4 regions of the Tritonibacter mobilis F1926 genome follow, and region 2 is predicted to be linked to each of the others. Evidence: riboswitches for the same ligand, from Rfam matches in the RefSeq annotation. Region 2 holds a riboswitch; each other region holds the start of a gene.

Region 1 (7,246 bases), 1.1 Mb from region 2:
GCAACATCTGACACAGCTGTTCGACAAGGCCGACCGCCACGCCGCGAACCTTGCCGATGACCCGAGCTTTGCCGGGGTGAGTGATCCGCAAAAACGCTTTTTGTTGGAAACGCTGCAACAGGATGTACGCGAGATCAAAGAAATCGCCGCACTGGACCTTGGCCCCACGCTGGGGGTGGAGGCCGGGTTCAACGCGCTGGATGGCGACTGACCCGACACTTCACAACCCGTTCCGATCAAAGACAGGAGTTCACAAATGCCCTCTCGACGCGGCTTCATTGCAGGCTTGATGGCCAGCAGCATGGCCCCTTCCGCCACTTGGGCGGACGCGGGCGCGCCCGCCTATCTCTCTGCGGGCAAGGACGAACTGGGACTGTTTGTGGTCGCGGGGCTGTCTGAGGCGGGCGAGGTGCTGTTTCGCCACGCGCTGCCCGACCGGGGCCATGCCGCCAGCGCTCATCCCACCCGGCCCGAAGCGGTGGCCTTTGCCCGCCGTCCCGGTCGATTTGCCGATGTCATCGACTGCCGCAGCGGCGCGCAACTGGCGCGGCTGGAGCCACCGGAGGGGCATCACTTCTACGGTCATGGCGTGTTCTCCCCCGAAGGCGAGGTGATGTATACGACCGAGAATGCCTTCGAGAGCGGCGAAGGCATGATTGGCGTCTGGAACGCCCGCGACTATCGCCGCATCGGCCAGTTTCCCTCCGGCGGTATCGGCCCGCATGAGATGCTTTTGCGCCGCGACGCCCCCGGTCTTGTGGTGGCCAATGGTGGCATCGAGACTCACCCGGACACTGGCCGCGCCAAGCTCAACATCCCCTTTATGCGCCCAAACCTCAGCTATCTGAGCCTGTCGGGCGAGATACAGGAGCAGATGGAACTGCCCTCGGACCTGCATAAAAACTCCATCCGCCATATCGCCGTGCGCAGCGATGGCACCGTGGGGTTTGCCATGCAATGGCAGGGCGATCTGGGCGCAGACGTGCCCATCGTAGGCCTGCATCACCCCGGCGACGCGCCGCGCCTGATGGCAGCGGACGACCCGCGCTTGCGCAACCTCAATGGCTATGGCGGCTCCATCGCGTTTTCTGGCGATGAGACGCAGATCGCCGTGACCTCACCCCGGGGTGGTGTGGTGCAGGTGATGGACTGCGCCAGCGGTGCTTTGCTGGCCGAACATGCTCTCCTGGATGTCTGCGGCCTTGCGACCCTGCGCGAAGGTTTCCTCGCCAGCACCGGAACGGGTGCCGTGGCGCGGATCGGCACAGAGGTTGAACACCTCGCCACCGCGCCGCTGGCCTGGGACAATCACCTGATCCCACTCACCTGAGGGCACGAAGGGCGGCCCCGACCTCGGGTCGGGGTGAAGCCCCCTCCCGTGGGGGAGGTCGGGGTGACCCTGCCCTTGTCCGGGCAAAACCCAATTCAAATTCCGGGCGCCCCCTCCGCACCTGCGCGAGGGGCTTTCGTTTTGCGCCCGATGCACACTAGAACGAAATCCACACGTGACAAAACGCGCGACGTTCTCTATATGCATCCATGAAAAGGAAAGCTCATGGATGCAAATGATCGCCAAAACGAAATCCTCTCCCTGCTCACACAGCAGGATCGTGTCGAGGTTGAAGACCTTGCGCGCCGCTTTGGTGTCTCTTTGCAGACCGTGCGCACTGACCTGCGCGATCTGTCTGCCCGTGGCCAGCTGAGCCGCGTCCATGGCGGTGCCGTGCGCATCAGCTCCGCCGCCAATCGCGGCTATGCCGAGCGCCGCAGCCTCAATGCCAGCGGCAAACGCGCGATGGCCGCACTGGCCTCCGATGTGATCCCTGAAAACTGCTCCATCGCGCTCAATATCGGCACCTCAACCGAACAGGTGGCGCGTGCGCTCTCCGGTCACAAGGGGCTGACGGTCCTATCCAACAATATCAACATTATCAATATGATGATGGGTATGGAGGCGCGTGATCTGATCCTTGTGGGTGGCACCATCCGCCAAAGCGACGGCGCGATTGTCGGCGAAGAGGCGGTGGAATTCATCAACCGTTACAAGGTCGACTACGCCGTCATCGGTGCCTCCGCCATGGACGCAGACGGCGCGATCCTCGACCACGACGCCCGCGAAGTCTCCGTCGCCCGCGCCATCCTCAGAAATGCCCGCACGCGCATCCTGATGTGCGACGGCAGCAAATTCGACCGCTCCGCCCCCGTGCGCATCTGCGCCCTCGCGGAACTGGATTTTGTCATCACTGACCGCCCTGTTCCAGCAGATTTTGCCGAGGCCGCAGCCGCGTCCGGCACCCAAATCCTGATCGCAGACGGCGGCCCCGAAACCGAAAGCAGCGAAAATGACTGATACGCCCAAGACCTCCGACATCACCGATCTGTTCATCATCGGCGGCGGCATCAACGGCTGCGGCATTGCCCGCGACGCCGCCGGTCGCGGCCTCTCCGTGACATTGGCCGAAATGAACGACCTCGCCTCCGCCACCTCCTCGGCCTCGACCAAACTGTTCCACGGCGGCCTGCGCTATCTGGAATATTTCGAATTCCGTCTGGTGCGCGAGGCCCTGATCGAACGCGAGGTGCTGCTGCGCGCCATGCCGCATATCTCATGGCCGATGCGCTTCGTGCTGCCCTTCCACAAGGACATGCGGTTCGACAACACAACGCCGACCTCCAAACTGCTGACCACCTTCATGCCATGGATGAAAGGCCGCCGCCCGGCGTGGCTGATCCGGCTGGGTCTTTTCATGTACGACACACTCGGCAAACGCGGCATTCTGCCCGGCACTGCAACCGTGGACCTGACCACGGATGAGGCAGGCAAGCCCCTGAACTCCAAATTCAAAAAGGCGTTTGAATATTCCGACTGCTGGGTCGAAGACGCCCGCCTCGTGGTGCTGAACGCCCGCGACGCCGAGGCCCGCGGCGCCGAGATCATGACCCGCACCGAGGTTGTGAATGCCACCCGCCACGCGGATCACTGGGAAATCCACCTGAAGGATCTGGCCACCGGTGCAGAAACCACCCGCCGCGCAAAAATGCTGGTGAACGCAGGTGGTCCATGGGTGGCCGATGTGCTGCGCCAGAAGCTCGGCCAAAACAGCCGCGAAAACGTGCGCCTCGTGCGCGGCAGCCATATCGTGGTACCAAAACTCTACGACCACGGGCGCTGCTATTTCTTCCAAGGGCAGGACGGGCGCATCATCTTTGCCATTCCCTATGAGGAGGATTTCACCCTCATCGGCACCACCGACGCTGATCACCCCGATCCCGAGACCAAACCCATCTGCACCGAGGAAGAGCAGGACTATCTGGTCAAATTCGCGTCGAACTATTTTGACACACCCGTGACACGCGACCAGATCGTCTGGACCTATTCCGGCGTGCGGCCCCTTTATGATGACGGCGCCAGCTCCGCCTCTGCCGCGACACGCGAATATGTGCTGACGCTCGACAAGACACAGGCCCCGCTCCTCAATGTGTTTGGCGGCAAGATCACCACCTACCGCAAACTTGCCGAGGCGGCGCTGGATAGAATCAACGAGGTCTTCCCAAGCCTGCCGTCGGAGTGGACCGCAGGTGTGCCCCTGCCCGGCGGCGATTTCCCGGTCGAAGATGTCGCCCGCTTGCGCGAAAAATTGGCGCGCGAGTATCCCTTCCTGTCGGCCTACGCCACCCGCCGCCTGATCCGCGCCTATGGCACCGAGGCCTGGGCCATTCTGGGCGACGCCAAGGCGCAGAGCGATCTGGGCCAGAGCTTCGGCGCGACCATCACGGCCCGCGAACTTGACTGGGCGATTGCCCGAGAATGGGTGCGCACGGGCGAGGATTTCCTGTGGCGGCGCACAAAACTCGGCCTGCGTTTGGACCCTGATGCGCGCACTGCGGTCGACGCTTATATCAAATCCCGCGTCACCGACTAACAAAACAGACTGACAAAAGAGAGGGGCACAACGCCCCTCCCTCTTCTAACTCAAAATATCCCGGAGCGCGAGGCAGCGCCTCGCATCCCCGCTCACGACACACGCTGAGGTTTCAGAACTCCACGCCTTTCTGAGCCTTGATGCCAGCCCGGAACGGGTGCTTCACCTGCGCCATCTCGGTCACAAGATCGGCGATCTCGATCAGTTCTTCCTTCGCGTTGCGCCCGGTCAGCACCACATGGGTCATCGGCGGCTTATGCTCGACGAGGAACTCCAGAACCTCCTGCAAATCCAGATACTCATAGCGCAGCGCGATGTTGATCTCATCGAGTAGCACCATGGTGTTCTTCTCATCGAGGATCATCTCCTTGGCCTTTTCCCAGCCCGCGCGGGCTGCCGCAATATCGCGGGCCTTATCTTGCGTTTCCCACGTAAACCCCTCGCCCATCGCGTAGAACTGGCACAGATCCGAGAAATTCTCCTCAATCAACGTGCGCTCGCCGGTCTGCCACGCGCCCTTGATGAACTGCACCACCGCCGAGGGCATGCCATGGGCGATGCAGCGCATGATCATGCCGAATCCCGAGGACGACTTGCCCTTGCCGGGGCCGGTGTGAACGATGATGAGACCTTTTTCGCCATCTTTGGTTTTCATCATCCGATCACGGGCGGCCTTTTTCTTTGCCATCTTTGAGGCATGGCGTGCCGCTTCTTCGTCGGAGATGTCGGTTTCGCTACTTGCGTTGGTCTGGTCGCTCACGGGGTCGCTCCTGCTGTTTGGCCCCATGTCTTGACAAAGAGTGCCCCCATGGCGCAAGGGATTTTCGTTGGTTCCCGAAGGTGACACCCTTCGGGCGAAGAGGGAATGTGACAAGGCACGCCGCAGCGCGCCCCAAGCACAGCCGCCCCCGCGACCGTGACCGGAGAGGTCTCCCGACGCCACTGGCGCACCCCTAGGGGCGGCACCGGGAAGGCGGGACGACCGTCAGCGCCCCACCCGGGTCTGGCATCCGCAAGCCGGGAGACCTGCCAGCGTGTGTGAAACCGGCGGACGGGGTGTGCCGCGACCGGTTGAGGGCCTGCCACACGTGGCACGCGCCCCCATCTGGCCTGCCCCGCCTCGCCGCTGAGGAGGAGAAAAGGCCGCATGGGAGAGACCCCCAGCCAGAGCCCGGAGCCGGTTGTCCTGACCGTCTGCACCACCTGTCGCCAGACCGGCAGCGATCCCGAAGCCATGCGCCCCGGCCGCATCCTTGCCGACCGTCTTGCAGGCAGCGCGCTGCCCGAAGGCGTCACCGTGCGCGGGGTCGAGTGCCTTTCGGCCTGCTCGCGGTCCTGCACGTTGCATCTCTCCGGTGGCCCTGCCCGCTGGAGCTATATCTACGGTGATCTCGATCCGGATGCCCATCTTGAGGATATCCTCGCCGGTGCTGCGGCTTATGCGGCGACCGAGGATGGGTTTGTGCCATGGCGCGAACGCCCGGTGGTGTTTCGCAAACAATCCATCGCCCGCATTCCGCCCGTCTCCATGCCGAGCGTTGCGCTGACCCCGACACCCGCACCCGAGCGTCACGACTCTTCCAGTGACACCCCAGACACGCCTGCCACCGAGCTTGCGCAGGATTGACCCGAAAGGCCCATTTCACATGACCACATTGAACAAGATCCCCGTCACCGTCATCACCGGCTTTCTGGGGGCTGGCAAAACCACTCTGATCCGTCACCTGATGCAGAACCCGCAGGGCAAGCGCCTCGCGGTGGTGGTGAATGAGTTTGGCACCGCCGGTGTTGATGGCGACATCCTGAAATCCTGTGCCGATGACAATTGCCCGGCGGAAAACATCATGGAACTCGCCAATGGCTGCATCTGCTGCACCGTGGCCGATGATTTCATCCCCACCATCGAGAGCCTGATGGCGCTGCCCGAGCCGCCCGAGCATATCGTCATTGAGACCTCCGGTCTGGCGCTACCGAAACCGCTCCTCAAAGCCTTTGACTGGCCCGCCATCCGCTCGCGCATCACCGTCGACGGGGTGATCGCCCTGGCCGATGCCGAGGCCGTCGCCAAGGGCCAGTTCGCCCCCGACCTGGACGCCGTGCAGGCCCAGCGCGAGGCGGACGAGAGCCTTGATCACGAAACACCGCTGTCCGAGGTCTTCGAGGACCAGATCTCCTGCGCCGATATCGTGCTGTTGTCCAAGGCGGATCTGGCCGGCGAGGCGGGCGTCGAGAAGGCCCGCGCGGTGATCGAAGCCGAGGCCCCGCGCAAGCTGCCGATCCTGCCAATGACCGAAGGGGTGATCGATCCCCGCGTGATCCTGGGTCTGGGCGCTGCCGCCGAAGACGACCTCGACGCGCGCCCAAGCCACCATGACGGCCACCACGATCATGAACATGACGATTTTGAGTCCATCGTGGTCGAAATGGGCGAAGTCTCCGATCCCGAAGACCTGCAAAAACGGATCATCGAGATGGCCCGCGCCCGCAACATCCTGCGGGTGAAGGGCTATGTGGCCGTGGAAGGAAAACCAATGCGAATGCTCGTACAAGCGGTGGGTGAACGTCTGCGCGCGCAATACGACCAACCCTGGGGCGCGCAGCCGCGCAAGACCCAGCTGGTGGTGATCGCCGAGCATGATAACATCGACACAGCAGGCATCCACGCCGACCTCGGGGCCTGAGTTTCAACACCAAGGGCGCTGACCTCTCGCCGTGAGGTCCCGCCCGACCCTCCCCCCCGGGAGGGCGCTTCGCACCCACCCGGGGTCAGACGCTGCCCTCTCCGATTTGAACGAAGCGGACCAACCTCATGCACGTCGTCTTCCGCGAAAGCCACGGGCTCGGAGAAACAGACACCCCCTATGACGTCGGGCAGACCCCCGGCGATCTGGTGGTGCTGTCCTTTTCCGACAGCGATCTCGGCGCATTCGCGGCGGGCTGGCATCGCGCGGACGGCAAACTCCCCTCCACTCGGCTTGCCAATCTGGTGGCGCTCAAACACCCGCTCTCGGTCGATGTCTACGCCGAACAGACCTTAGAGGGCGCAAAGGGTGTCTTGGTCCGGCTGATCGGTGGCGAGAGCTATTGGTCCTATGGTTTGGCCACGCTTCAGGATCTGGCACGGCGCAAGGGCATTGCGCTGGCGATCCTGCCCGCCGACGGTCAGGAAGATCCGCGCCTTGATGAGCTGTCCACCCTGCCGGTTTCCACCCTGCGCCGCCTTCAGGCGCTGTGCGATGCGGGCGGTGCTGTCGCCGCGCAGGCGGCACTGGCGCAACTGGCGCTGGCCTCTGGCCTTTATGCCAGCCCGGTGATCGGCAAGA
Region 2 (7,246 bases):
ATTCTGTCAAAAACCCGTGTGTGCCAATACGCCTGTTGCGCGGTGGCAGATTCTTGCCAATGGCTCAGAAAACATGGAACAATTTCGCCCCCCCCTCCCGACTTAATATCGAGATGGGTGCCAATATCACTGGGCGTCCACAGCGAGAATGTCGTGGAATCGCTGCATCGCGCGTTTTGGCAAATTCTCGGGCAACTCCTGTGCGACGGCCACGTCGCCCACATCAATCACCATCACCATTCCCATCGCAAAATGCGGCGAACATTTGATGCCGTAGCGCCCGCTCTCGGTCAGGATCACGGTGAAGTCCTCGTTGATCTTGCTTTTGAAAGGTGTTGCACCTTCGGGGATCATTCCGTCAATCGTTGCCGCGTTATGACTGGGTTGCGTGGGGATGAACCGCACACTGTCCCCCGGGGCAATCTGTAAATACTCGGGCTGATAGATCATCGCACCTTGTTCGTTGCGATTGAACATCTGCACCTCGTGGGTCTCGGCAATCAGAGGCGAAGCCATCATGGCAGCTGCAAAAACCATGTGAAATTTCATATCGTTAAGTCCTATAGGCAATGAAAGCGAAGAATGGTGGAGTCATCGGTTGGATCAAAGAGCGGCGTTGCGCGGATGCGGAAAACCTCAGCCAACCGATCCGGCGTCAACACCTCTGCGGGCGGGCCACAGGCGATCAGTCGCCCGGATTGCATTACCCCGACCCGATCACAGTTCATCGCTTGATTGAGATCATGAAGCGCCATCACAATGGTAATCGGAAGACGGCTGACCAATTGCAGGAGCGTCATTTGGTGATGAATGTCGAGGTGGTTGGTCGGCTCATCCAGGATCAGCAATCGCGGGCGCTGGGCAAGGGCGCGCGCGATCTGAACCCTCTGGCGTTCACCACCCGAAAGGGTCGCCCAGGCCTGATCGACCATATCCGCCATGTCCACGGCCTGCAGTGCGTCCATCACGATGGAGCGATCATGATCATCAAACGGAGAGAGGGCCGAGAGCCAGGGCGTGCGTCCCAATTCCACAACATCGCGGACCGTCAGTCGCTCGGAGGTGTCCGCGATCTGCTCCACAAAGGCGATGCTCTGCGCGATCTCGCGCCGGGACAGATTCGCGAGGGGGCGGTCGTCCAGATGCACCGTGCCCTTGCCGCGCTTGGCAAGCCCCGCCAGCAGCTTTAGCAAGGTCGACTTTCCAGATCCGTTCGGGCCGATCAGGCCAAACGTCTCTCCCGGTTCAATCTGCACAGAGACATCTTCGACGATTGCTCTGGAGCCTGCGCGCCAACCCAGTGATGTGGCGGTCAGTTTCATACCCGACTCCGATTGTGAATGAGGATCAGCGCAAAGCCGGGCGCGCCCACCAATGCGGTGACCACCCCGATGGGCACCACCTGTCCGGGGATCAACACGCGTGATGCGATATCGGCGGCGATCAGGAACACCGCACCTGCAAGGGCAGTCGCTGGCACCAGCCGCACATGGCGCGGTCCCACAACGTAGCGCATGGCATGCGGGATCACGAGACCGACAAAACCGATGGACCCCACAAGGCTCACCATGGCGGCGGTCATCAGTGTCACAGCTCCGATCAGGGCGATTTGCACCCGGCGCACCGGTATGCCCAACGCGGCCGCCGAGGTCGCACCAAAGGAAAACGCATCCATGGCTCGGGCGAACCAAAGGCAGACGAAAAACCCTAAAACCGCTGTAGGCACCGCGAGTGACACATCCGGCCAGCGCACACCAGACAGGTTCCCGAGCAGCCAGAACATGATCCCGCGGGCCTGTTCGGCATTTGCCGACTTGGCGATCAGAAAAGACGTGACCGCATTGAATAATTGCGACCCGGCTATCCCGGCAAGAACCAGTTGTGCGGGGCCACCCCCGGCGGCGCGCGCCAATAATGATACAACACCAAAGGCCAATGCCGCGCCGATAAAAGAACCTGTCGAGATCCCCAAGAGACCGCCGCCGACTCCTAAGACAGTCACGGTAACCGCTCCGGCGCCAGCCCCGGCTGAGACACCAAGCAAATAAGGATCGGCCAGCGCATTGCGCACCAGCGATTGCAGCACCACGCCCGAAAGCGCCAGCCCGGCGCCGCAGGCTGCCGCGACCAAGGTCCGGGGGAGCCGGTAGCTCCAGATGATACCGGCATCAATGGGATCGATTACATAGCCTGCATCCCACAGGTTATTGGCAAGCGCCGCCGCCACCGTGGGGATAGGTAGCGGCGTCTCTCCAATAATGACGCCAGCCAGAATGGCCAGCGTCAAGACGGCAATCCCCGGCACGCCCCACAGCGTGACACGTCGATGCAGGGGGCGGGTGAGTACCGCGTCGCTCATCACTGATCCAATGCGGGCAGTGCTTCGGCCAGCGTTTCCAGCGCCGAGATATTGCGGATCGAGGGATCCATCGCATGGGCATCAAGGATCACGATACGGTCATTTTTCACCGCATCCATCTGGCTGGCAACCGGATCGGTGCGCAGGAACTCCAGCTTTTTCTCAACATCGTCGGCCTCAAAGCGGCGGCGTTCCATACGGGCGACCACAATCACCGACGGATTGGCGCGCGCGATGGTTTCCCAGCTGACGGTCGGCCATTCCTCATTGCTTTCGATGACGTTCCGCAGGCCGAGGGCCTCCATCATGTAGGCGGGTGCGCCAGCTTGCCCGGCGACATAAGGGTCGATGTCCATCTCCGCCGAGGAGAACCAGAACACCGCAGAGCTATCAGTCAGATCAAGCGCCTTGGCGGTCTCGATCGCGGCGGTTTCGCGGGCTTTGAGGCTCGCTACCAGCTCTGTGCCGCGCTCGGGAATATTGAATATCTGCGCCATTTCTTCGATGCCGCGATAGACGCTGCTCATTTCATACATCTCAAGGCGGGTGCCATCGGACCCCTTGGTGTTGTCTTTGCCCACACAATCGGCAGGCAGGACGTAGGTCGGGATGCCAAGGTCAGAGAATTGCTCGCGCGTGGCAACGATACCCTGCGGGCCGACATGCCACTCATACTGAACGCTCACCAGACCGGGGCGCTTGGCAACAACGTTCTCAAAACTGGGATCATTGTCCGCAAGACGCTCAACCCCGGCGTTCAGTTCTTCAAATTCGGGGAGCACCTTGGTGAACCAGACCGAAGTGCCGGTGACCTTTTCGCCCAGACCCAGCGCGTACAGAACCTCTGTTGCGGCCTGACCAACGGTCACCGTTGTTTCGGGGGCTTTGTCAAAGGTGACTTCCGATCCGCAATTTTCGAGCGTGAGCGGATAGGTGGTGTCAGCCTGCGCGGCAAGGCCAAGACCGGTGGCGCAAAGAGCGCTCGCCAGAAGGAATTTCGGATACATGGATCAACTCCGGTATGTGATGGACCCGGAGAAAGAGAGGATATGCCGCTTCAGAACTGGACCACCGACCGGACGGCAATGGCCCGTATCCTTGATCTGGCTATGATCCGCGTCAACTTTGCTGCTGACAACGTGCATTCGACACCTCCTCAGACACCCCGTCCGAGCCAAGTTGCAAAACAGATGTCGGCAGGTCTCCTGACTGGCGTTTCATCGTGTCGGCGGGCCTTCCCACAGCCAAGGCTGCAGTGGCAGTTCGCCGACGCTCCGCGCCTACAGTTGCGGGGGCAGTTCCGGTTCACCAAAGAATGGTGGCGGATTCCCTATTATTTCCAAATGGAAACCGACGCGCGATTGTTAAGGAGGATCTTAGCGTTCGGCAATAGCCTTTCCCACCGTCCCTCGGGCAGGGGCAAACGCACGCCCAAAAGATCCCGCCGTGTCGCCAGCCCAGCAGAGCGAGCGTCTGAACCAGCGTGATCCTGCGGTGACGCATTGCTGCGAGAAAGCGGCTCGAGATGACTTGTGGAGGTGCTCCCGAGCCGGGTAGGGTCTTGATCCAATATGAACGCAAATCCCACGCCCTCAACTCCCAGCGCACCGCCCGACGCCAGCGGTGAAAACCCGCGATTGACGGTTGAGATTTTTGTGCAGCCGGGGTTTTCGCATATCGAGCTGTCCTCGATCCTTGCGGTGTTTGAGGCCGCAAATGCGCTGGAAGCAGGCACATGGTTTTCATGGCGGATCACCTCTGACAGTCCGGGTGTCGTGACGGGCACTGCGGGAATGATGATCCGGGCGGAACCGGCAATTGGGCTGCAATATCTGCAAGATGTGCTCTTTGTCATCGGCGGGCGCAACTGCAGCGGCGGCAGCTGGCTGGCGCGTGCGCGTGCAATGCAAAAGCTGCGTCGCCCGGCCTTTTTGCTGTCAGATGCGGCAACCGCCTATATCCGTCGGTCCGCGCCCTTGTCGGGTCCGGCCACAACCCATTGGCAAGATCTGCGCGCGCTGCGGGAGGCCGGAGAATACCCAACGCTCACAGATCGCTTGGTGGAGGATAACGCAGGTCTCCTGACCTCTGCCGGGGGCGGTTACAGTGCCGAATTGGTGGTGCGCTACCTGTCGCAGATCCTCGCACCGCAACATTGCGCCGAACTGGCAAGCGTGCTGATGATCGACACCGCACGGGGCTATTCTGGTGAACAGCCCCAAGGGGCTGCCCGCAATACCAACCTCCTTGAGGCCCGTTTGGTACGTGCCATGGCCATCATGGAAGAGTTCATCGAACATCCGCTCCCCACGGCTGAGATTGCCGAGCGTGCCGGGATCTCTGTGCGCCATCTGGAACGGTTGTTCCTGACGCATCTCAACACCACCCCGGCCAAGCACTACATGCAGTTGCGGCTGAAACTGGCCAACAAGCTCATCACGGACACGAACCTTCCCATCGCAGAGATTGCCTTTGCCAGTGGCTTTGCCTCGTCAACATCGCTCTCTCGTGCGTATCGGCGTGAGTACAACATGACCCCCTATCAGGTGCGCGCGCGCGACCGTGCGGGGGCGGGGCTGCGCTCCGACTAGGGAGAGCGCAACAACCTGCGCGAATGGCACGAGCGCACACAAGGCTTTGAATTCCGGCTCAGCCTTCGTATTGGTGACATAGAGAGAGGCCCCGCAATTGAGGCGAAGGGTGCTCCATTCCCGACAGGCAAAAGGACAAGGCGATGAAAGACAATCCGATCTCTCCGACGATTCCACTGGATCAGGACGGTGTGCACCACGGGTTTCTAAAGCTGCCTTACAGCCGGGATGACAGCGCGTGGGGGTCCGTGATGATCCCGATCACGGTGATCCAGAACGGCACGGGCAAAACCGCGCTTTTGACCGGAGCCAACCACGGCGACGAATATGAAGGCCCCGTGGCGCTGCAAGAGCTTGCCGCCACCACCCGCGCCGAGGATGTCACCGGGCGGCTGATTATCGTGCCCTATTTCAACTATCCTGCCTTTCGCGCCAGCGCGCGCACCTCGCCCATCGATCGGGGCAACCTGAACCGCGCGTTTCCGGGCCGCCCCGATGGCACGGTCACTGAAAAGATTGCCGATTATTTCCAACGCACCCTCCTGCCGATGGCGGATGTGGCGGTGGATTTTCACTCTGGCGGCAAAACGCTGGATTTTGTGCCCTTCGCTGCAGCGCATATCCTTGAGGACAAGGGCCTTCAGGAGGCCTGCTACGCCGCGATGCAGGCCTTTAACGCGCCTTACTCCGTGCAACTTTTAGAGATCGACAGCGAAGGCATGTACGACACCGCAGTTGAGGACATGGGCAAGGTTCTGGTTACAACAGAGTTGGGCGGCGGCGGCATGTCCACCGCGCGCAGCAATGCCATCGCCAAGAAAGGCCTGCGCAATGTGTTGATCCATTTCGGAATTTTTCAGGGCGAGATGCAGATTGATCCTTCGCTGACGCTCGATATGCCGGATGGGGATTGTTTCCTGTTCAGCGAGCACGACGGTCTTTTTGAGATCATGGTCGACCTTGGCGATCATGTGCAAAAGGGCGATGTGGTCGCCCGCGTCTGGTCGCCCGACCGCACCGGGCAGGCCCCCGTGGAATACCGCGCCCGCCGCAGTGGCGTGCTGATCAGCCGCCATTTCCCCGGCATGATAAAACCCGGTGACTGCGCCGCCGTGATCGGTGTGGTCGAGGGCTGACATGCATCTGGATCAGCGCGACCTCGATATCCTCCGCATTCTGTCCCGCGATGGCCGCATCACCAAGGCAGCACTGGCCGATCAGGTGGGCCTGTCGCCCACGCCTTGCTGGGAACGCCTGAAGAAGCTGGAAAAGGCCGGGCTGATCGAAGGCTATAACGCCCGCATCAACCTCAAGAAAATCGCACCGCACGTCACCGTCTTTGTGGCGGCCGAGCTTGCGGATCACACGGCGGCAAGCTTTCAGTCCTTTGAGGCCGCCATGCAGCGCTATGATGAGGTGGTTGCCTGCTGGGCGCTGGGCGGTGGCTTTGATTATCTGTTGCAGATCGTTACCTGCGATATCGATGCCTACCAGCGGCTGATCGACGCGATGCTTGATGCGCGCATCGGTCTTAGCCGCTATTTCACCTATATTGTGACCAAACCCGTAAAGGGCGCGGGCGTGCCGCCTCTCGAAATCCTGCTGCAGGGCAGTTGAATCCTCTGCCCACCCGGCAAACTTCAGTCACATCTTCTGAAAACACCCTGCACACTCTTCCTGAGACTTTCAGGAGGAGCAGACATGTCGTTATCGGCCCTGTCCGCGCGTGCGGAGATCAGTGACAAATCGCTAGTGCGCTCGTTTTCCTACATAAATGGGAAATGGTGTGCCTCATCCAATGGCGAGGTTGTCGCGGTTCATGACCCGGCCACCGGGGATTTCATCGGTGATGTGACCGCGATGACGGCAGAGGATTCCTCTGCCGCGGTGGATGCGGCGCATGCCGCATTTGCCAGTTGGGCATTGATGCTGCCGCAGGACCGTTGCGCCATCCTGCGTCGCTGGTTTGAATTGATGATCGAACACAAAGAAGACCTCGCCCGCCTGATGGTGCTGGAGCAGGGCAAGCCCCTCTCTGAGGCACGCGGCGAGATCGATTATGGCGCGGCCTTTGTCGAATTCTATGCCGAGGAATCCAAACGCCCCAATATCGAGGGTGTCACCAGCCATTTGCCCGATGCCGAGGTGGAACTGTGGCGCGAGCCTGTGGGCGTGGCCGCATTGATCACGCCGTGGAACTTTCCGTCCGCGATGCTGACCCGCAAGGCCGCAGCCGCGCTGGCGGCAGGCTGCACTGTTGTGGCGCATCCTTCTGGTGAAACACCTTTCAGCGCGC
Region 3 (7,246 bases), on a different replicon from region 2:
TGCGGCTTTGAAGGCTTCTTTGTTCCAGTACAGAACCGGGGTCGAGCGCTGGAAGGGGATGCCGTAGGTTTTGCCGCCGGTCTGGGAATTCTCCATGAACGCCGGATAGAAGGAGTTCAGCCACGCCTTGTCTTCTTCGCTGGTGGCAAAGTCATCAAAGGGCATGATCAGGTCTTCATCGAGGAGCGTGAACATGTCGACCGACAGGATCACCGACAGTTGCGGAGCATTGCCGCCGCGCGCAGCGGTGAGCGCTTTGGCTACGGTGTCCTGATAGGAGCCGGCATAGATGGCTTCGATATTTACACCCTCATTTTCTGCCACATATTGCGCCGTCAGTTCCTCGATGGTGTCTGCTGCGGCACCGCCTACGGCGACCGGGAAGTAGAACTGCAAGTCAACATCAGCCGCAGCAGGGGCAGCGGCAAATGCAAGGGCAGCGGCGGCTGCCTTGAATTTCGTCATCAGCATGGTGTCTCTCCGTTGCTTTCACAGCCGGTCGTCGTCCGGCATTGAGCGCCCCCCTGTCGAAATCGGGAGCCATGGCAAAACCGCCTGATCGCGGCTGGTCCGCAATCGTTTCGACGGTTCATCTTTGAATGTCTCGGATACGTGCGGCGAGGCTTTCGTCTTCAAGCCGCGAATTCTGTGCGATATCAAACGCGTGGAGTTGATCTGGCGTCACAGCCAGACGCAGGGTTTCTCCCGGCGTCAGACTGCGCGTGCCCGGCAGTTTTGCCAAGAGATCCGCTCCCGCGCAGTTCAGTTCAACCAGCGTGTCAGCGCCAAGGAACTCCGCTCCCTTGACCTGTGCTGTGATTGGGCCCTCTGCTGACTCCGTCAGTGCTTCGGGCCTTACACCAATGCGCAATGTCTCAGGCACCCCTCGTAAGGCCTCGCCAAAAGCGGCGGGAGGCAACAGGTTCATCGGCGGTGTGCCGATGAAACGCGCAGCAAAGGGGGTGGCGGGGCGCTGATAGATCTCTTCTGGGGATGCGATCTGTTCAATCTGCCCCTTGTTCATCAGCACAACCCGATCAGCCATGGTAATGGCCTCAGTCTGGTCGTGCGTCACGTAAACCATAGTAAAGCCAAGCGCGCGCTGCAGGCGACGGATTTCGCGGCGCATCTCGTCACGCAGACGCGCGTCGAGATTGGACAGCGGCTCGTCCATCAGGCAGACCGGGCGCTGTGAAATGACCGCCCGACCCAAGGCAACCCGTTGCTGCTGCCCGCCCGACAGCGCTGCAGGCTTGCGATTGAGATAGGGGGCAAGCTCAAGCAGTTCTGCCACCTCATTCAGGCGACGTTGCCGTTCTTGCCGGGGTACATTTGCAACTTTTAATCCAAAGACAATATTCTCAGCGACGGTCAGATGCGGAAACAGTGCATACGACTGAAACACCATAGAGATGCCGCGTTGCGCCGGGCTATATTCTGTGACATCGCGACCACCGATCAGAACCTTCCCTGCGCTGACAGACTCAAGGCCCGCCATAATACGCAGCGTGGTCGACTTGCCGCACCCCGAGGGGCCCAATACGGCTGTGAAAGATCCGGCCGGAACCTCAAGGCTGAGGTCCTCTAATGAGACGGTTTGCCCCCAAACCTTCCGCACATGCTGAAGTGAGATGGCCTGCCCGTTTGCCGCAACGGTCATGTGCAGTCCCCTTTGAGCGTGGCGACATCGATCAAGACGCCGCGAGAGGCACGCGCGGTGTGAGCGATGTAGATCAAGCAAGGGCAGCGGAATATCGAGTCGTTTGGTTTCATATGAACCTCATAGAGGCTTCATATGAATGTTATGCGACACTCCCGATAGGAATTTGTGTGATGCACGACGAACGAAAAATGCCGCGCTCAGCCAAAGCGCGGCATTGGTCACTTTCACTGTTTCCTTGGGATCAAATCTCGACAGAGACCTTTCCGATCGGATTTGAGCAACACGCAAGGATGTAGCCAGCTTCGATATCGTCGTCCGATATGCCACCGTTATGCACCATGTGAACCTCGCCCGAGGTTTTCTTAACCTTGCAGGTGCCGCAGACACCAAAGGTGCAGCCGGAGGGGATATTCAAACCATTTGCACGTGCTGCTGCAAGGATCGTGTCCGTTTCCGCAACCTTTGCGGTAACACCAGAGGTTTCGAACGTCACCTCGACCTTGGTTTCATCGTCCAGCACCACATCATCAAAGTCAGGTTGCTCTGCAGCGGTTTCAACCGGTGCGTGGAAGCTTTCTTGATGATAGTTTTCCATATCAAAGCCGAGGCCTGCGAGCGCGTCCCGCACGGCTTGCATAAAGGGCTCTGGACCGCAGCAGTAGACTTCGCGTTCCAGATAGTCCGGGGCCATGAGGCCAAGCATCAACTGGTTGAAGACACCCTGATACCCTGTCCAGGGCCGATAGGGGTCAGGCTCTTCGACCACGAATTTCAGATCCAAACCCTCAGATCGGCTTGCCATCTGTTCCAAGCGTTGGCGAAAGATGATCTCTGAGGGGCGTTTGGCACAATTGACAAAGACGATGTCGAGGTTGTCGCCATCATCCCACATGTTTGTCGTCATCGACATCATCGGTGTGATGCCAGAGCCTGCGGAGATAAACAGGAACTTCTTTGCCGAGCTGTTGGCGTTGGTGAACAGACCTGCCGGACCCAGCGCTTTGATCCGGCTGCCGGGGCGCAGGTTGTCCAGCATCCAGCGTGTTCCGATACTATCGCGCTGGGCCTTGGCGGTGATGGTGATGTTACGCGGCCGCGACGGCGAGGATGAGATCGTGTAGGTCCGGTGCAATGGTCCACCCGGAACTGGGATCTCCAATGTCATGAACTGGCCGGGGTCATATTCAAAAAGGGCACCAGAGGGCGCCTTAAAGGTGAAAGACGCCGTATTGTCCATTTCGGGAATAATGGAGACGCATTCCAGCATCTCCGTATCTTTCCAGATCGCGCGTTCGCTGTTTCTCGGCATGATCGTTTACTCCGCCGCCACAGCTGTTGGGCCGCTGTTACGTTTGAGGGTTTCGAGGTACCACTGGACGAATTGCAACACGCCGCTTTCCTGCACCTCGGAGTAGGGGCCGGGTTCATAGGCAGGTGAATTGATGCCCATTTGATTGAACTCTACCACCTCACGGTCCTCATCGTTGGTGGCGATCCAGACCTCGGTGAGCCGCTTCAGATCATAATCGACCCCTTCGACAGCATCCTTGTTCACCAGCCATTTGGTGGTGACTTCGGTTTCTGTTGGGCTGATCGGTGTGACCCGGAACACGATGGAATGATCGGCGAGAAAATGGTTCCATGTGGTTGGATAGTGAAACTTCAGCAGTGACCCGGCATCTGCGAATGCTGCTTTCCCAAGCCACCGGCGGACTGCGGTTTTGCCGTCCAGCGTATAGCTTTCGGCACCCTCTTTCAGGGGCATGCGGGCGACGCGAAACTGGCCGTCCTCACTCATTTGAAAGGTAGAGGGCATCCCGGCCTGTTCGCAGCGCTCAAAATGCGCTTGCAGGTTTGCCGGGGTCTCGCCCCCCTCAATACCTGTGATGGAGGGATCATCTGGGAACGTGCGGCACAGCGAAGGGTGGTTGCCGCCGCAGTGATAGCACTCGCGATTGTTTTCCCAGACGAGCTTCCAGTTTCCCTTCTCAATGATCGAACTTTCAAAGGCGACCTTGGCATTCGAGAGATCATGGATTTCCAAATACGGACGGGCAACATTGGCAAACTGTTCGAAATCTGGCGCGTCATCTGCAAGGCAAATGTAAACCAAGCCGGCGAGCTCACGGCAGTGTACAACTTTTAAGCCATGTTTGCTGGCGTCGAAATCTGGTCCCATATCACGAGCCCAGAGCAGGCGACCGTCGAGCTCGTAGGTCCACTGGTGATAGGGGCAGACCAGCTTCGGGTTGTTGCCTTTTTTCGCCTTGCAGATCACCGAGCCACGATGGCGACAGGAGTTGTGGAAGGCGCGGATCTCATTGTCGGAGCCGCGCACAATGATCACATTGTAGCTGCCAACCTGATGGGTGACATAGCTGCCAGCCTTTTCCAGCTCGCACGCCGGGATCGCAAAGAGCCATTCCTTGTAAAAGATCTCCTGCAGATCAGTCTGAAAGATTTCAGCATCATTATAAAATGCCTGCGCAAGGGCGTGACCCGGATTGTGACTTGCGATCAGCGCACTGATATTGCGGTTCATTTCCTGACTCTCCTGCCGCGCAACGCGGTCGATGACAGCGCGTTTTGCAGTTGGTTGGGGGTGCGTACGGCAAAGGGTATCCATTAGGCCGCAGCGGAGGGAACCGCGTCCTTTGAAGATGCCCAAACCGCCGCCCGCGGTTGACGATATCTGCTGAGGCTGGTTTCCGGGCTGAGAGACTGACCAACTGGTCGGAGCGCGACGCCTTCCCGGGTTTCCTCCTCCCAGTGGCCAGATGTCGCGCCCGCAAGTCTCATGACCGTTGCGGGGGCAGCGCCGGAATCGCACCGGCTTCCCAATTCTCCGTCTGCGCAAGCCCAGACGGCACCTCGTGATTCAAAGTTGTATCGAGATTTGACGAATTGGATCTGCGATTTGCGACATTGTTTAATGTGTTCGAGACAAGCCATGTCGCGGTGGGTGAAAAATACCGAGGGTAGCGAAACGGTATACCTCAGCACGGTTCGAAATAGATCACAGCATGTGCCGTGCGGTCTTGTCGGTGAAATCAATCGGCTGCGGCAACATTGAGTATGCGAACTTTGGGGTTGGCAAAGCGGCCCAATTTGGTGATCCTGCCCCGCATAACCAGACATCAAAAATCCGACTGGGGAGGAAAATATGAAAAAATTCTTGGGACTTACCGCTCTTGCGTCCTTGAGCTTCGCCTTTGCTGCAGAAGCCATGGCGACAGAATGGAATGTCTCGGTCTGGGGCAAGCGCCGCGCCTTTACCGAGCATGTTGAAAAGCTCGCAGAACTTGTTTCTGAGAAAACCAACGGCGAGTTCACCATGAATATCAGCTATGGTGGCTTGTCAAAGAACCGTGAAAACCTCGATGGGATCTCCATCGGTGCGTTTGAGATGGCGCAATTTTGTGCGGGCTATCACCGCGACAAGAACCGCGTGATTACTGTGCTGGAACTGCCTTTCCTTGGCGTCTCCAACCTCGAGGAAGAAGTTGCAATCTCCAGCGCCGTTTACAATCACCCGGCTGCTGCGGATGAGATGGCTCAGTGGAACGCAAAGCTGCTGATGACCTCGCCGATGCCGCAGTACAACATCGTTGGCACGGGTGAGGTTCGCGACGAACTGGCTGAATTCGAGGGCATGCGAGTGCGTGCAACCGGTGGTATCGGCGAAGCCTTCAAGGCCGTTGGGGCTGTCCCGACATCTGTTACCGCGACAGAAGCCTATCAAGCGATGGAGTCGGGTGTTGTAGACACGGTTTCCTTCGCGCAGCACGCTCACTTGAGCTTTGGCACGATCAACCGTGCGGATTGGTGGACGGCGAACCTGAACCCCGGCACCGTAAATTGCCCGGTCGTCGTGAACATCGACGCATATGAAAGCCTCTCGGACGCAGAGCGCGAAGCGCTGGACAGTTCTGTTCCGGAAGCGCTGGATCATTATCTGGCGAACTACGGAGAGCTGTTGAAAAAGTGGGATGCGGTGCTTGAGGAAAAAGGCGTCGAAAAAGTAGAGATCTCTGATGAGGTCTTGGCGGAGTTCCGTTCCAAAGCTGCAGATCCAATCCGTGAGGCCTGGATTAAAGACATGGAAGCGCAGGGTCTGCCGGGGCAGGAGCTCTATGACCTCGTGCAAAAAACACTTGCAGATCAGCGCAGCGGCAGCTGATCTTCTCTCGATCACGTAGGGCCCGGACCCAATGGTTCGGGCCTCCGCGTGTCTTGAGCTCATTTTCAGATATCGGGGGAAGGTATGGCAGGTTCATCAACCGTGCTGAGTGATTCCAGCATCATATCAAAGTTGGACAGGACCCTTTTGCCAATCGAAAGGGCAACCGCAATCCTAAGCGGGCTTGCCGCGTTTTCGCTTATGTTTCTGGCGGCGTACTCCGTTGCGGGACGCCAATTGGACCGCACGTTCCTCGCGCCGTTTCTTGACAAGATCGGTTTGATGGATGGTCCGCTGCCGGGATATGTCGACTATATCGAAGCCTTGATGCCCCTTATTGCGATCTTGGGCGTCTCTTACGTGCAGCGAGAGGGCGCACATATCCGGATGGACATTCTTGTGGGTCGTTTGCAGGGACGTGCCCTCTGGCTGTTCGAATTTATCACTGTGTTTTGCATGTTGGTGCTGGTCGTGGCGCTTGTCTGGGGATCATGGGCGCATTTCGATCGGTCTTTTGATTGCGCGCGTCCCTTATGTTCACGCGACAGTTCAATCGACATCGGCCTGCCCATCTGGCCCTCAAAACTTGTGGTTCCAGTAGCGCTGTCTGTGCTGACGGCACGTTTACTCTTGCAAATGGCGGCTTACGCGCGCGCATTTGTGCTTGGTATACAAAGCCCGCCCGCAGTTCCGCTCATTCAATCCGTTGCAGAACAAGCCGCCGCCGAAGCCGAGCAGCTGAAGGAGGTAGGTAAATGAGCGATATAGAGATTGGGCTCTGGGTGACTGCCGGGATGATGTTTCTTGTTGTCCTCGGTATGCGCGTCGCGTTTGCTGCAGGATTGGCAGGGTTTGTAGGCCTCGTCTGGCTGCGTTGGAACGGATTTGACTATGATCCAGCACGCTTTGGCAAAGCCGTTGAAATTAGTGTGAAAATTGCTGGCCAAGTGCCACACTCAAAAGTGTCCAGCCAAGCGCTCAGTTTGATCCCAACATTCATTCTGATTGGCTATCTTGCCTATTACGCGCGCCTGACCACCGCGTTGTTTGAGGCCGCAAAACGTTGGATCGCGTGGGTGCCGGGCGGACTTGCGGTTTCGACCGTCTTTGCCACCGCCGGTTTTGCTGCTGTTTCGGGTGCATCGGTCGCAACCGCTGCGGTCTTCGCGCGTATTGGCATCCCTGAAATGCTGGCGGTTGGCTACAACAAACGCTTCGCGGCGGGTGTTGTGGCCGCAGGCGGGACACTGGCGTCGCTGATCCCACCATCCGCCATTTTGGTGATCTACGCCATCATCGTGGAACAGGACGTGGGCAAACTGTTGCTCGCTGGGTTTATTCCCGGTGCGTTTTCCGCCGTGGTTTACGCAGGCCTGATCGTGGCAATCGCGATGATTTTCAAA
Region 4 (7,246 bases), on a different replicon from region 2:
AGCAGATAGGCGCGCATGCCCGTGTAATGCATGGCCGACACCGTCATCCCAAAAATCGCGCCGGCCATGACTGGTGCTGCCGCTCCGCGTGCAAAAGCAAGCCCAGCATTGGCAGCAAAAGAGCCCAGCACGCCAACCACCAGCGATGCGCCCGTCAAAATGGGTTCATACCCATGCTCATAGCCCGGCTCATAAGCCGTCATGGCAATGAAATGCGTCGACCAGATAGTGGCCCCGGTGATCAAACCCGCCAGCGGCAACTGAACCAAGCGTCGCTTCCCGGTCCATTCGGTGAGGCGACCGGACATATGAACAGAAATCACCGATCCAATCACACATATCAAGGCAGCCACAGCAACAAGTCCAAAATGGTGTTCCTGTGTAATACAGTCCAGCAAGCGGTACATTCGTTATTCCTCGGGTCGTGCCGTTCTTGTTACGACGGTGCCACAAGGCGATTAACAACTTTCAAAATTCCAAATGCTGCCAGCGTAAAAAGTACTTTCAAATGAACCTTTTTTGCAGTCGCAGCACGATCGCAAGTCGCACCCCGCTCACAGGGTAAATTCTTTTAAAAACAAAGGAGTAACCAAAAAACGGCTGTCGCCGCTCGATGTAATATTTCACGAAAACTTGATGATCAGGCGATTTGAGTTTGGCGTTCTTCAATCAGCAGCGCAAATTCGGCAACACGTTTGCGGAATTTACGGTTTAGCTTGTTGCGTGCCAATTTCAGCGATTGCACCAGCAGGCGCGCCGCCAGTGTTTTGGGCCGCAGGTCCAAACGCACCGTCATCCGTGTGCGTTGCGACGACAATGCCATCAGATCGACGCGCAGCTCACCCATCATGCCACTGCCGGTTGCGGAAAAGACCACCACATTGGGGGCATCGTATTCCAGAATTTCCAGCCGCATCTTCCGCTCTGATCCGCGAAACATAAAGACGACATCCCACGTCAGATCTTCTGGCGCGGTGGAGCTGTCCCCATTGCGATGCACCTCAACACCTCGCCGGATGGCCGACCGCTCAAAGCTTTCAAAGTCCGTGACGGCCGCAAACGCCTCTGCGATGGGGCTATCGGTATCTTCTTTGGTTTCGAAGTGCATATCAGGACCTGTCGTTGGAACGGCAAAACATCATTTCACCGCGGGCTATGGCATGTTGATAAACTATGTTGGTTACTCAAGTGTATCTGCAACCCAGTTTTCCAAAAGAAACCCCGCTATTGCCCCTTTGCGCGGGGCGCGCACCTTTGGGTGATTGCCTGCAATGGCGTCCATCACCTCTTGGCGTGTCACCCAGAATGCCTCTTCGATCTCTTGCGGATCAAGGGTGATTTCCTCGCTGACTGCAACACCATAACAGCCAAACATCAACGACATAGGGAAGGCCCACGGCTGGCTGGCCAAATAGTCGACCTCGCCCACCTTCACTCCGGTTTCCTCATAAACTTCGCGGCGCACCGCTGCTTCGAGGGTTTCTCCCGGCTCCACAAAACCCGCGAGCAGCGAGTACATACCCTCCGGCCACCCCGGTGACCGCCCCAACAACACGCGATCGCCACGGGTGATCAGCATGATCACAACTGGGTCGGTCCGTGGAAAATGCGGGGCATTGCAGCTTGGGCAGCGACGCTGCCATCCGGCCTGCTCAACATTGCTGGCATGACCGCAACAGGCGCAAAATCCATGGCTTGCGTGCCAGCCCAGCATCGCCTTTGCGGTCGCCGCAAGTTCTGCCTCACGCGCCGAAAGATGCGTCATCACCCGGCGCAACTCCATAAATGCATAGACCTCGGGCAAATCCGGGTGACGCTGCTCGCTTGGATCAAGAAAGCTGTTAAGGCTGGAAGCATCCAGATCTTCAGGCTCCCAGTCGTCGAGGCTCACGGCAAAGTAACCTGCCCCTTGCGCATTTCGTCCCAGAAAAAGCGCATCATGACGTCGCCCCGCCACAAGGGCATGATCGCTTTGCAGATAGGCCAGCCCATCGGCGTCAGAGTGACCGGGCTTGCAAACGCATAAGGGCTTGCCGCGCCACAAAAGCACGATTTGCACTTCTGCCGAACACCAGAGCTGATCTAATGTCGCGGTCTCTGTGCGCAAATACGCCGCGCGATCCAATCCGCTGCCGCCAAAGGTTACTTGCTCCGCTCGCTTCATGACTGTCTCGCTTTTTGAAATGCGTTGCTGCCAGCCACCGTCCGCAAAAGGGGATGACGTTTCATCATTGCAGACAGGCGATGCCGCATTCCCATGTGTGACACAAGCAAAAATGCCACGCTTTTCAAAAACTCGAAAAAAGCCTCTCGTTAGGGTTCCGCACGCCCCCCTGTCTCTGTTCTTCTACTTGTTAACGAATGAGAGAAGCACCGGACGCAAGACAATCACGGAGCGGTGCCCACGAGCGACGATGAATGGCATAGAATGACCGAAGACGACCAAGGCGCCACGGGGACAGATGAGGGTGCTAGCGACCGATCAGAAGTATCGGGGCGATTGCGCGTGCTGGCCACCTCGGATGTCCATAGCCATTTGCTCAGCTACAACTATTACACCGATCAAGAGCATCCCGGAATTGGCCTGAGCCGCACTGCAAGCCTGATTGGCGCGGCCCGCAAAGAGGCCACAGAGTCCGGTGCGATTACGCTGCTGGTCGACAATGGCGACTGGTTGCAGGGCTCACCGCTTGCCGAAACTGACGCCGCTGATCCAGACGCCACCCCTGCATCGATCCGTGCCTTTGACGTCTTGGGCTATGATGCCGTCGGTCTTGGCAACCATGAGTTCAATTTCGGCCTTCCTGTCCTTGCCCGGGCGCTCTCTGCGCTGCCCTGCCCGGCGGTTTGCAGCAATATTACACCCCTTGCCGACGCCCATGCGCTGCCTGTTCACAAAACCCTGATACTGCGCAGGCGTATGCCTTGTGCACCCGCAGATGCGCCGGATGTAAAGATCGGGCTGTTGTCGGTGTTGCCGCCGCAAACCATGCTCTGGGATGCCGATCATCTGGAGGGGCGTCTGCGTGTCGACGATATCCTCAGCAGCGCACGCGCCGCGATTGCGGATCTGCGCAATGCGGGGGCCGATGTGGTGATCGCATTGGCACATACCGGGCTGGGCCCGACTGACCAAGTCGCGGGGATGGAAAACGCGCTCAGACCTTTGTCGCACTTGCCCGGTCTTGATGCAGCTGTGAGCGGACATACCCATTTGTTGCTGCCGGCGCCCGATGGTGAGGATGCCGGGCTGGGTGTTCCGGTGGTGATGCCTGGCTCCAGTGGCTCACATCTCGGGGTGATCGACCTCGACCTGGTCCGCACCCCGCAAGGCTGGCGTGTCACGCAGGGAGATTGCGCCCTGCGCCCGGTTGCACATCAGACCCGCGATGGTCTCGTGCCAGTGGTCCCGGAGGCACCAGAACTGGTTAACGCCCTGAGCGACATTCATCAGCGCACCCGCGCCGATATGGCCACAAATGTTGGCACGCTCGCACAGCCACACCACTCCTATTTTACCTATTTTGGCGAGGATCGCGCACTCGCTCTCACCGCCGCGGCGCAGGCCGCTGCTGTTCGCCCGACCCTTGCAAAATCAGAATTCGCCGACCTGCCGCTTTTGTCGGCAGTCGCACCGGCTAAATTTGGTGGGCGCGCGGGGCCGCTCAATTACACCGATGTGCCCGCAGGAGAGATTTCGCGCCGCCATGTGGCCGACATCTACATTTATCCAAACGAATTGCGCTGCATTATCGTTGACGCACAGCAACTGCGGGACTGGTTGGACATGTCGGCAGGGCTGTTTAATCAGTTGGAGCCCAATGCTCCTGACCGCCTGCTGGCAAATCCTGCGCGGGCCGGACACAACTTCGATGTGATCTTCGGCCTGGAGTATGAAATCGACCCGACAGCAACGGCACGTTTTGATGCCGATGGACGCCTCTTAAACGACGCGGCAAGCCGTATCAGAAATCTGCGCTGGCACGGGCACCCTTTGCAACCTGCCCAGAGGTTCGCAGTTGCCTTCAACAGCTACCGCAGCAGCGGAGGCGGCAACTTTCGTATGCTTGATCAGGCGCAGGCTCTCTCGCTGCCACCTCAGATGATCCGCGACACTGTCGGGGCCTATGTGACGTCGACCCTAGCGGCAGATCCATTGGCAGCGGCACCCTATCCGTGGCGCATCCGTCCGAACCTCGGCGTGGAGGCGATTGCCGTCACAGGCCCCGGCGTGCACCGCCACCTGCATGAATTGCCTGATGACGTCGCCCAAAGCGCGACCGAACTGGATACAGGCTTTGTGGCGTTGAAGCTGCAGCTCTGAGTGGCACCATTTAGAGCTGCGCATCATCAAAGGGCGTCGTGATAAGCGCCGAGTACCTCAGCCATTGCGATGTCGAGGATGCCAAGGCAACCTTTTGGATTGCACCCACCGCCTCAACTACACCTTCACGGTAGACCTCTGCCTTCCTTCACACGCGCATAGGGTCAGGAAATCGCCCAGGCTGCGGGTTGTCATTGTATCGTCACTTCCCTATATCGGGATTCGAGGGGTTGGCGCGGGCAAGCGCCTCGCCAACCTGGTCAGGTCCGGAAGGAAGCAGCCACAACGAGCCCCGCTTGGGTCGATGTCCAACCTCTCACTTTATAAAAAGCCCCGCCTCTGGCGGGTTTTTTTGTCTCTAGGCGTTTACCCACACCTCCAAAACACAATCGAACCGCAGGGGTGATTTTGCACGTGCAGCAAGATCTTTGTTGACGAGTCGGCAGCGCGCTCGCTACCTCTTCTTGAGATGGTTTTCGTTTCTCTATCCGAGGACGGAATGAAGAGGGAATACGGTGAGGTTCGGGCATATGCCCCGCCAAGTCCGTGACTGCCCCCGCAACTGTAGGCGGCGAGTACCCCGGCAAGACCACTGATCCGTCACGGCCACATTGGCCGATGGGATCGGGAAGGGCCGGTACGCGATGACCCGCAAGTCAGGAGACCTGCCATCAATGATACGAACCTGAAACCGGGCGGGGTGTCCTGGAGGAGGTCTGACGGCTGATCTCTCTTGCCCACCATTGAGGGGCAATGTCTCGCCCGAAGTCTCTCATCTTGCCCCCGTCACAACTATCTTGGTGCGGAGGGCACGCAGAGAATGGACCAACAGCGATCACATGAATTTGTGTCGACCACATGTATGCATCTGGGGCGCCCCTGCCCGGCCGCACAACGGATGCTGAAAGCCTTGGCACAGGCGCTCGATAGCGCGCGCCCACTGACACAGGAAGATTTTGAAATCAGTGGAGAAAGCCGCCTAGATGGATGCGAGAAAGCCTGCCCTGCGCGTTTTGCCGCCAACCACAGCCGCATTCGAGTGTTCTGTGACGTAACCTCATCGACCAAGACCGAAACGCTGGATCGGTTCGCCGATGCGATGTTGTCCAGTGATGCCAACACGATGAGCAGCACATGTGTATCAGAGATTCCGCGCGCCTTTGGCGAGGCGCGACCTGTGCGCAGCTATCGGGATCAGCGCGCTGAGGTCTGACGCTCAGCGCAGCCTTCAGTTCAGGTCGGGGACCTTCTGCCAAAGGCCCACGCCATTTGTGCGTCTGTCTCGACGGCGCAGGGCCGCAGAGTTCTGAGGCGGCTGAGCGCTGCCTCGGCAGACTCGCCGCTTTCGATCATCAACCGCAGCACCGCCATGCCGGATCGACCGCAGCCTCCCCGGCAGTGGACCAGAACCCGGCCACCACCGGACATGGCCTGACGGGCCATCGTGCTGATGTGTTGCCAGTGTTCGTCCATCTCTGCGGTGGGGATTTGATAATCCTCGACCGGCATATGGAACCAGCGGCTGCCGAGGCCCTGTATATCCGTGCCCAGGTTCTCAACACCGAGAATCACATGCTCCACCCGCGTGGTCATCGAAATCACCATCGACGGGCGCCATTCACGAATCAAACGCAAATCACCCGCGTAATCCCCCCCAGCGCCGGGCGCGCGGCTCAGCGCCAATATACCGTCCCCAAACGACAGCGCGTGAAGCGATAGGGTCTGCACAGCCGACTGCGGCTGCATATTCGTAGCACTCACCATTTACTCTCCCCCCCCCGGGAGGCGCGGCGTAATTTCCGCGATACCTTCACGCTATCTTAACCCCGCCAAGTCTCAGACAGGTAGCCTTTTCTGTCACCTCCCCCATTCTGCCGGGTTCCCGTGCAACAGCGGTGGACGAAGCGGACAGCGGCGCTTAGTTTGCACAGGATCATTGGCGTGGCTCGCGAATCCAGCGGCGCGCCCTCAAAGACCATCCGAAAGGCCCTCATGAGCGAGCACAGCCCCGAGACCTCCAGCGCACCGCAAAGCGGACAATATCAGGTTCTGGCACGCAAGTATCGGCCCGAGACCTTTGCCGATCTGGTCGGTCAGGACGCGATGGTGCGCACGCTGAAGAACGCCTTTGCCGCAGATCGCATCGCGCAGGCCTTCATTATGACAGGTATTCGCGGCACCGGTAAAACCACCACCGCGCGGATCATCGCCAAGGGCATGAACTGCATCGGGGAGGACGGTCAGGGCGGCCCGACCACGGAGCCCTGCGGCAAATGCGAACATTGCGTGGCGATCATGGAAGGTCGCCATGTGGATGTGATGGAGATGGATGCCGCTTCGCGCACCGGTGTGGGTGACATCCGCGAGATCATCGACAGTGTGGCCTATCGCGCGGCTTCGGCCCGCTACAAGATCTACATCATTGATGAGGTCCACATGCTGTCAACCTCTGCTTTCAACGCGCTGTTGAAGACGCTTGAAGAGCCACCGGCGCATGTGAAATTCATCTTTGCCACCACCGAAATCCGCAAGGTGCCGGTGACGGTGCTGTCGCGCTGTCAGCGGTTTGACTTGCGCCGGATCGAGCCGGAGGTGATGATCGATCTGCTGCGCCGGATCGCCACCAATGAGAAAGCCGAGATCGCCGAAGATGCGCTGGCGCTGATTACCCGCGCGGCAGAAGGTTCCGCACGGGATGCGACCTCACTGCTGGATCAGGCAATCAGCCATGGTGCGGGGGAGACCACAGCGGATCAGGTGCGCGCGATGCTCGGTCTTGCGGACCGGGGCCGGGTGCTGGATCTGATGGATATGATCCTGCGCGGCGATGCGGCGGCGGCCCTGACGGAGCTGTCCGGTCAATATGCCGAGGGCGCGGACCCGATGGCGGTGCTGCGCGATCTGGCCGAGATCACCCATTGG

What was found. Region 2 has a riboswitch for cobalamin ahead of K529_RS13170 (ABC transporter substrate-binding protein). Riboswitches for the same ligand answer to the same signal wherever they lie in the genome.
Positions count from the first base shown of each region.
Region 1: linked by a shared signal. The riboswitch ahead of K529_RS02820 (DUF1636 family protein) and the one ahead of K529_RS13170 (ABC transporter substrate-binding protein) in region 2 are both predicted to bind cobalamin.
Region 3: linked by a shared signal. The riboswitch ahead of K529_RS20175 (aromatic ring-hydroxylating oxygenase subunit alpha) and the one ahead of K529_RS13170 (ABC transporter substrate-binding protein) in region 2 are both predicted to bind cobalamin.
Region 4: linked by a shared signal. The riboswitch ahead of K529_RS18275 (hypothetical protein) and the one ahead of K529_RS13170 (ABC transporter substrate-binding protein) in region 2 are both predicted to bind cobalamin.

Region 1 is NZ_CP015230.1:597,008-604,253, reverse strand. It holds gene K529_RS02845 (imelysin family protein) at 1-211, shown strand, start outside; gene K529_RS02840 (DUF1513 domain-containing protein) at 257-1,330, shown strand; gene K529_RS02835 (DeoR/GlpR family DNA-binding transcription regulator) at 1,556-2,350, shown strand; gene glpD (glycerol-3-phosphate dehydrogenase) at 2,343-3,923, shown strand; gene cobO (cob(I)yrinic acid a,c-diamide adenosyltransferase) at 4,036-4,710, opposite strand; cobalamin riboswitch at 4,735-4,971, shown strand; gene K529_RS02820 (DUF1636 family protein) at 5,071-5,550, shown strand; gene cobW (cobalamin biosynthesis protein CobW) at 5,570-6,604, shown strand; gene cobN (cobaltochelatase subunit CobN) at 6,733-7,246, shown strand, end outside.
Region 2 is NZ_CP015230.1:2,788,787-2,796,032, reverse strand. It holds gene K529_RS13185 (pseudoazurin) at 127-549, opposite strand; gene K529_RS13180 (ABC transporter ATP-binding protein) at 561-1,322, opposite strand; gene K529_RS13175 (FecCD family ABC transporter permease) at 1,319-2,359, opposite strand; gene K529_RS13170 (ABC transporter substrate-binding protein) at 2,359-3,366, opposite strand; cobalamin riboswitch at 3,538-3,729, opposite strand; gene K529_RS13165 (GlxA family transcriptional regulator) at 3,931-4,950, shown strand; gene doeB (N(2)-acetyl-L-2,4-diaminobutanoate deacetylase DoeB) at 5,094-6,086, shown strand; gene K529_RS13155 (Lrp/AsnC family transcriptional regulator) at 6,088-6,567, shown strand; gene K529_RS13150 (NAD-dependent succinate-semialdehyde dehydrogenase) at 6,652-7,246, shown strand, end outside.
Region 3 is NZ_CP015231.1:998,114-1,005,359, forward strand. It holds gene K529_RS20160 (ABC transporter substrate-binding protein) at 1-471, opposite strand, end outside; gene K529_RS20165 (ABC transporter ATP-binding protein) at 590-1,660, opposite strand; gene K529_RS20170 (hybrid-cluster NAD(P)-dependent oxidoreductase) at 1,905-2,972, opposite strand; gene K529_RS20175 (aromatic ring-hydroxylating oxygenase subunit alpha) at 2,979-4,205, opposite strand; cobalamin riboswitch at 4,346-4,552, opposite strand; gene K529_RS20180 (C4-dicarboxylate TRAP transporter substrate-binding protein) at 4,827-5,843, shown strand; gene K529_RS20185 (TRAP transporter small permease subunit) at 5,928-6,602, shown strand; gene K529_RS20190 (TRAP transporter large permease) at 6,599-7,246, shown strand, end outside.
Region 4 is NZ_CP015231.1:583,592-590,837, forward strand. It holds gene K529_RS18250 (putative bifunctional diguanylate cyclase/phosphodiesterase) at 1-407, opposite strand, end outside; gene K529_RS18255 (SRPBCC family protein) at 641-1,108, opposite strand; gene nudC (NAD(+) diphosphatase) at 1,181-2,164, opposite strand; gene K529_RS18265 (5'-nucleotidase C-terminal domain-containing protein) at 2,429-4,324, shown strand; RNA gene ffs (signal recognition particle sRNA small type) at 4,548-4,646, shown strand; cobalamin riboswitch at 4,778-5,011, shown strand; gene K529_RS18275 (hypothetical protein) at 5,145-5,537, shown strand; gene K529_RS18280 (protein-tyrosine phosphatase family protein) at 5,558-6,088, opposite strand; gene K529_RS18285 (DNA polymerase III subunit gamma/tau) at 6,317-7,246, shown strand, end outside.